2 linked regions of the Arthrobacter crystallopoietes genome follow. The protein of the gene in region 2 interacts with the protein of the main gene of each other region in a pairwise test. Links are inferred from orthologs where the notes say so. Each region holds a gene or a part of one and is shown on either strand. Other genes may lie near its edges.

Region 1 (3,321 bases), 3.8 Mb from region 2 along the record:
GGCGCGGGCCAAGGTCAGCAGACCTACATTGAAACGGTTGGCCAAACTGGGAGCCTTCGACGAGCTCAACCACCTGGCCGGACGCAAGGGGACCTCCACCCGCGCGGATCTCGTCCATCACCTGGATAAGCCTCCGGTCCGCCCGGTTCCGCGCCGCTACGAACCCATCGACGGCCAGCTCTCATTCCCGCTGGGCGATCTGGAATTGAGCAACCTCAAAACATGCCTGCCGGAACCGACGATGCTGGAAAAGGTCCGCACCGAACTGGACCTGCTGGCCGTGGACGTCAGCGCGCATCTGATGGACAGCTACGCGCCGCTGCTGAAAGAACTGAAGGTAACCGCAGCCAAGGACCTGCTTTCCCTGCGCAACGGAACCCAGGTCCTGGTGGCAGGAATCCGGGTCGCCACCCAAACCCCACCCATGCGCGGAGGCCGCCGTGTGGTGTTCATCAGTGTGGATGACGGCACGGGTTGTGTGGACTGCACTTTCTTCCATGAAGCGCAGGACAAGGCCGGGCCCTTGCTGTTCGGCACCAGGCTGCTGTTAATCCAAGGACTGACGAGGAGGACGGGACCGCGGGGTATGAGTCTGCAAGCCACCGATGCCTGGGATCTTTCCCGTCCGGAGACGCTGCCCCTCGTCCGTCCGGCGGAAACACCGGTGTCTGCCCACGAGCAGCCGCACCTGCAACTCCCGGACCGTGCCATGTTGGTCGGGCTCAATATCAGCGGATAACATCAAAGAGGCTCGTGGCACCCAAAGTATGGTGGCGCGGTACAGGCCTAAATCGAAACATAAGGAGACCTTCGTGTCAGCGCCCCAAAACATGACTCTCATCGTCGACGGCGAAGAGAAACAAGTGAACACGGGCATTACCGGGGCGGAGTTATTCTTCGAGCGCCGCGACGTCGTCGTAATGCGCGTGGACGGGGTGCTCAAAGACCTGGACCAGCCGCTGTCCGAAGACGCCAAGATCGAATCCGTAACCATCGATTCCCCCGACGGGCTGAACGTCCTGCGCCACTCCACTGCCCATGTGATGGCACAGGCCGTGCAGCAGCTCCGCCCGGACGCCAAGCTCGGCATCGGCCCGTACATCACCGACGGCTTTTACTTTGATTTCGACGTCGAGGAACCTTTCACTCCTGATGATCTGAAGACCCTTGAGAAGATGATGCTCAAGATCGTCAACCAGAACCAGAAGTTTGCCCGCCGGGTGGTCACGGAGGACGAAGCCCGGGCTGCCATGGCTGATGAACCTTATAAGCTGATCCTGCTGGACAAGTCAGCCGAAGCCGATGAAGCCGGCGAGGGCGTGAACGTCGAGGTCGGTGCCGGCGAGATCACCATCTACGACAATGTGGACCGCAAGACCGGCGACACCATCTGGTGCGACCTCTGCCGTGGCCCGCACCTTCCCAACACCAAGCTCATCTCGAACGCCTTCGCGCTGACCCGCTCGGCGGCCGCCTATTGGCTGGGCAACGAGAAGAACAAGCAGTTGCAGCGCATCTACGGCACCGCCTGGCCCACCAAGGAGGCGCTGAAGGCCTACCAGGAGCGCCTCGCGGAGGCCGAGCGCCGGGACCACCGCAAGCTGGGTTCGGAGCTTGACTTGTTCTCCTTCCCCGATGAACTCGGTTCAGGGCTGCCGGTGTTCCATCCGAAGGGCGGCATTGTCCGCAAGGCGATGGAAGACTATTCACGCCAGCGGCACACCGAAGCCGGCTACGACTTCGTCTACACCCCGCATATCACCAAGGGGCACCTGTACGAAGTCTCCGGCCACCTGGACTGGTACCGCGACGGCATGTTCCCGCCCATCCACGTGGACGAGACCCGCGACCCCGAAACCAATGAAGTGGTCAAACCCGGCCAGGACTATTACCTGAAGCCGATGAACTGCCCGATGCACAACCTGATCTTCCGCTCACGCGGACGTTCTTACCGCGAGCTGCCGCTGCGGATGTTCGAATTCGGTTCCGTCTACCGCTATGAGAAATCGGGTGTGGTGCATGGGCTGACCCGGGTCCGCGGCATGACCCAGGATGACGCCCACATCTACTGCACCCGCGAGCAGATGAAGGACGAACTGACCAATACCCTGAACTTTGTGCTGGCGCTGCTCAAGGACTACGGGCTGGACGATTTCTATCTGGAACTCTCCACCAAGGATCCCGAGAAGTACGTCGGTGCAGACGAAGTCTGGGATGAAGCTACCCGTACGCTGGCCGAAGTCGCCGAAGCCTCCGGTCTGGAGCTGGTTCCGGATCCGGGCGGAGCTGCGTTCTACGGCCCGAAGATCTCTGTGCAGGCCCGCGACGCGATCGGCCGTACCTGGCAGATGTCCACCATCCAGCTGGACTTCAACCTGCCCGAGCGCTTCGAACTTGAGTACCAGGCAGCCGACGGTTCCCGCCAGCGCCCCGTCATGATCCACCGTGCCCTGTTCGGCTCGGTCGAACGCTTCATGGGCGTGCTCATCGAGCACTATGCCGGTGCCTTCCCGGCCTGGCTCGCACCGGTGCAGGTTGTCGGTATCCCCGTGGCGGAGGCCTTCAACGACTACATGGGCGAGGTCATCGCCAAGCTCAAGGCCGCTGGTATTCGGGCGGAAGCAGATTTCGGTTCGGACCGGTTCCCGAAGAAGATCCGGACCGCCAGCAAGGACAAGATCCCGTTTGTCCTCATCGCCGGCGGTGAAGACGCCGAAGCCGGCGCAGTGTCCTTCCGTTTCCGCGACGGCAGCCAGGACAACGGCGTACCCGTCGACGGCGCCGTGGCCAGGATTGTTGAAGCCGTCCGTAACCGGGATCACCAGCTATGACGGATTCGGCGGGTGTGCCTCACCAGCAGCCTGAAGGCCAGATGACCGACGAGTTCGAGCTGGCCGGGGTTCCGGACGCCTTCCAGCGCCTCTGGACTCCGCACCGCATGGCCTACGTCAAAGGCGGACAGGACCAGTTCAAGGGCAAGGACGAGTGCCCCTTCTGCGTGGCGCCGGGACGTTCCGATGAAGAATCCTTGATCGTGTACCGGGGCAAGTTCAACTACGTTGTGCTGAACCTTTTCCCGTACAACCCCGGCCACTTGCTGATCTGCCCGTACCGCCACGTTCCGGACTACACCGACATCACCGTGGAAGAAACAGCCGAGTTCGCCGAGCTGACCCAGACTGCCATGCGCGTGCTGCGCAAGGTGGCCAATCCAACCGGTTTCAACCTGGGCATGAACCAGGGCGTGACCGGGGGAGCAGGCGTGGCCGCACACCTGCATCAGCACGTTGTGCCGCGCTGGGGCGGGGACGGGAATTTCCT
Region 2 (3,773 bases):
GACGTTCCCGGGGAAGTTTCCGAGGAAACGGAACCGGCCGACGAAGCAACCGTTGAAACCGCACCGGCCGAAGGCGAAGAGCCGGCCGAAGGCGAAGAGCTTGCCGACGCCGACGCAGAGGAAGCTTCCGCAGTGGAGCCCGCCGCAGCCCCTGAAGAGGATCCGGTCGAGGCGTTCCGCGCCAAGCTGCGCCGCCAGGAGGGTGACTGGTACGTCATCCACTCGTACGCCGGCTACGAAAACCGTGTGAAGGTCAACCTGGAGACCCGTATCCAGACCCTGAACATGGAGGACTACATCTTCGAGATCCAGGTCCCCATGGAAGAGGTCGTGGAGATCAAGAACACCACGCGCAAGATCGTCAACCGCGTGCGCATCCCCGGCTATGTGCTGGTCCGCATGGAACTGACGGATGCTTCGTGGGGCGCCGTGCGCCACACTCCCGGTGTGACCGGCTTTGTCGGCAACGCCCACAACCCGGTTCCGCTGAGCCTGAACGAAGTGTTCTCCATGCTGGAGCACACCGTCACCGCCGGCAAGACCGAGGGTGGCAAGCCCTCCAAGGCTGCACAGCCTTCGGCCCCGATCACGGTGGACTTCGAGGTCGGCGAATCGGTCACGGTCAATGACGGCCCGTTCGAGACCTTGCCTGCCACGATCTCCGAGATCAAGCCGGAATCCCAGCAGCTGGTGGTTCTGGTGACCATCTTCGAGCGCGAGACTCCGGTTACGCTCTCGTTCAACCAGGTCACCAAGATCCAGTAGTAAAGATTTCGCGCAGCCCGGCCCGCTTTAGCCGGAACTGCGCGGGCGGCCGCCACGCCATGGCGGCCAAACCACCGCCGGCACGCTCCTGTGTCTGCGGTACGTAAATTAGAGAAGGACCCGATATGGCCCCGAAGAAAAAGGTCACCGGCCTCATCAAGCTGCAGATCCAGGCAGGCGCCGCCAACCCGGCACCGCCGATTGGTCCGGCACTTGGTCAGCACGGTGTCAACATCATGGAATTCTGCAAGGCGTACAACGCCGCTACGGAAGCCCAGCGCGGAAATGTGATCCCGGTTGAAATCACGGTTTACGAAGACCGTTCCTTCACCTTCATCACCAAGACCCCGCCGGCTGCAGAACTGATCAAGAAGGCTGCTGGCGTGCAGAAGGGTTCCGCAACCCCGCACACCACCAAGGTAGCCAAGCTGACCCAGGCTCAGGTTGAAGAGATCGCCTCCACCAAGATGGATGACCTCAACGCCAACGACATCCAGGCTGCTGCCAAGATCATCGCCGGCACCGCCCGCTCCATGGGCATCACCGTCGAGGGCTAATTCCCCAAGGCGTTACCGCTGAACGGCCACAGGGTTTCCCAGGCCGGAAGCAAACAAGACAAAACTAAAGAACGACGGCGCCATACGTCACCTTTTCAAGGTGGCAACGCCGTCGTAGTGGCAGGGCCGGGCGCGGTCCGCAGACCACAACTGCACAAGGAGAAAAAGCAGATGGCAAAGCGCAGCAAAGCATATGAGGCAGCTGTAGCCAAGATCGAGGCGGACAAGCAGTACGCCCCGGTCGAGGCAATCACCCTGGCGAAGGAAAGCAATCCTTCCAAGTTCGACGCCACCGTTGAGGTTGCACTGCGCCTCAGCGTCGATCCCCGTAAGGCTGACCAGATGGTCCGCGGTACGGTCAACCTGCCGCACGGCACCGGTAAGACCGCACGCGTCCTGGTTTTCGCCACCGGTGATAAGGCTGAAGCCGCAATCGCGGCCGGCGCCGACTTCGTTGGTTCCGATGACCTGATCGAAAAGATCCAGGGCGGCTGGACCGACTTCGACGCCGCCGTGGCAACCCCGGACCTGATGGGCAAGGTTGGACGCCTCGGTAAGGTCCTCGGCCCGCGTAACCTGATGCCGAACCCGAAGACCGGCACCGTGACCCCGGACGTGGCCAAGGCTGTCAACGACATCAAGGGTGGCAAGATCGACTTCCGCGTCGACAAGCACGCCAACCTTCACTTCATCATCGGCAAGGTTTCCTTCGATACCAACAAGCTGGTGGAGAACTACGCAGCCGCACTGGAAGAGGTGCTTCGCCTGAAGCCGTCCGCTTCCAAGGGCCGCTACATCTCGAAGGCCACCGTTGCAACGACCTTCGGCCCGGGCATCTCGATGGACCCGAACGTCACCAAGGTTTCCACCGAAGCCTAAGGAAGCAATCCCTACGGGATCTTCTACAACAGAACGGCCCAGCATCATGCTGCGGCCGTTCTGTTCGTTTAAGTGGCGCTTAACTAGCCGGCCCTGACGCGGCCGCCGCTCCCGCAAGGCGGCTAAGACTTGGGTGCCAGCAGGCGGTCAAAGACGAGCCCCGTCGCCTGGGCCTGGACATAGATGTCCACGACGTCCACGGCCCAGTCCTGTGCGCTCCATTCAGATGGCCGGGAGAAACCGGACAGCGATCCGCCCAGCAGTTCACCCCCGTACACGACGGCGAAGACGGTATTGATGGCCTTCTGGCCGCGCAGCCCGAGTGCCGCGGCGGTGCCGTAGGCTGCTCCCCACATGGCTCCGATGGCGAAATGCGCACTGTAGTTCAGCAGCTTGCGTCCGCGGATGGACTCGACCGTCACCGGCAGGAACTTCTCCGTGAGCTCTGCGGGCGCATAACTGTCCGGGCGCCCGGTGATCGGCATTTCTACCAGCCTCTGGAAGGCTGTCATGACCACGGTTCCGGCCATTCCTGCCAGCATGCCGCGGCCGATGAATGCCACCGCTCGTTTTCCAGCGCGTCCGCTCAAGAGCTCCATACTGCATCGTAGGGCCGTTGAGGGATGCCGGGGAAAGGCTTCGCAGGAGATTGGACATGCAGATCGCTGCTGGTGTCGAATTGGTGGAGCAGGTAAGCTGATTGGGGAAAATCAATCACTGAGTGAAGGGCGCTATGTCGACGACGTCGATCACCATACAGCCCATCCGAATTCCCGAATCGTTGGAGACCTCGGATGCAGAGGATTTCGTTGCCTCCTCCGAGCTGGCCAATCTGGTGACCGGCCAGCTGTGGGGCAATAACGACCTTTGGGTCAGCCCTGCCGTGCGGTTGGAGGGCGCCCGCGCCAATGATTACGAGCAGTCGTTGCTGTGGGCGGCCAAGGACGGGGACAGGCATGTTGGCCGCGCCGTCCTGGAAATGACGAAGCGAGACAACCTGCACAGTGCCTTTGTGTACGTCATGGTCCATCCCGGCTTCCGTCGACAGGGGATTGCACGCGAACTGCTGTGGACTGCTGAAGCCTCCGCCCGGGACCACGGCAGAAGGGTGCTGCAGTCCTATAGTGAACACCGGGCGGGCTTTGACCCGGAGGCAGCGGACGTCCTGCGAGCGAAAACGGGTACAGGCTCACTGCCGGGCAGTTCGGCGGCCGTCTGCTTCGCCCGGTCCCATGGATATGAGTTGGAGCAGGTGGAGCGCTTCAGCGTACTTGCGCTGCCGGCGGACGACGCCAGGATCGAGTCGCTGGAGTCGCAGGCGGCTGCGAAGGCGGCGGAGTACCGGCTGGTGGTCTGGGAAGACGTTTGCCCGGAGGAATTCGTGGACCAGTATGCGTTGCTGCGGCAGAGAATGAGCACGGACGTGCCGTTGGGTGAGATCGATTATCAGGAGGAAGCTTGGGACCGCGCGAGGGTACGCCAAGGCGAAGAGGAACTCCGGCGTAAAGGTGGCCATTCCCTCGTCATCGCTGCCCTGCAGCTGGCGAGCGGAGAACTTGCCGGGCATACTTT

Evidence for each region. Proteins that work in one complex are often made in the same cells at the same time.
Region 1: the proteins of rplA (region 2) and thrS interact in binary tests that used the Escherichia coli proteins (3 or more experiments, as listed by UniProt). The link is inferred for Arthrobacter crystallopoietes from one-to-one orthologs.

What each region holds. Positions count from the first base shown.
Region 1 is NZ_CP018863.1:4,184,510-4,187,830, reverse strand. The notes cover bases 397-3,321. They hold thrS (threonine--tRNA ligase), read left to right. Parts: upstream 397-812; coding sequence 813-2,831; downstream 2,832-3,321. Other genes in these bases: AC20117_RS19250 (HIT family protein), read left to right, coding at 2,828-3,321; AC20117_RS19260 (DNA polymerase III subunit alpha), read left to right, coding at 397-739. Also shown: more of AC20117_RS19260, read left to right, coding at 1-396. UniProt on the Escherichia coli protein: Catalyzes the attachment of threonine to tRNA(Thr) in a two-step reaction: L-threonine is first activated by ATP to form Thr-AMP and then transferred to the acceptor end of tRNA(Thr). The rate-limiting step is amino acid activation in the presence of tRNA.
Region 2 is NZ_CP018863.1:361,806-365,578, reverse strand. What follows is about bases 367-3,347. They hold rplA (50S ribosomal protein L1), read left to right. Parts: upstream 367-1,493; coding sequence 1,494-2,201; downstream 2,202-3,347. Other genes in these bases: AC20117_RS01695 (GNAT family N-acetyltransferase), read left to right, coding at 2,935-3,347; AC20117_RS01700 (hypothetical protein), read right to left, coding at 2,324-2,791; rplK (50S ribosomal protein L11), read left to right, coding at 891-1,322; nusG (transcription termination/antitermination protein NusG), read left to right, coding at 367-765. Also shown: more of nusG, read left to right, coding at 1-366; more of AC20117_RS01695, read left to right, coding at 3,348-3,773. UniProt on the Escherichia coli protein: One of the primary rRNA binding proteins, it binds very close to the 3'-end of the 23S rRNA. Forms part of the L1 stalk. It is often not seen in high-resolution crystal structures, but can be seen in cryo_EM and 3D reconstruction models.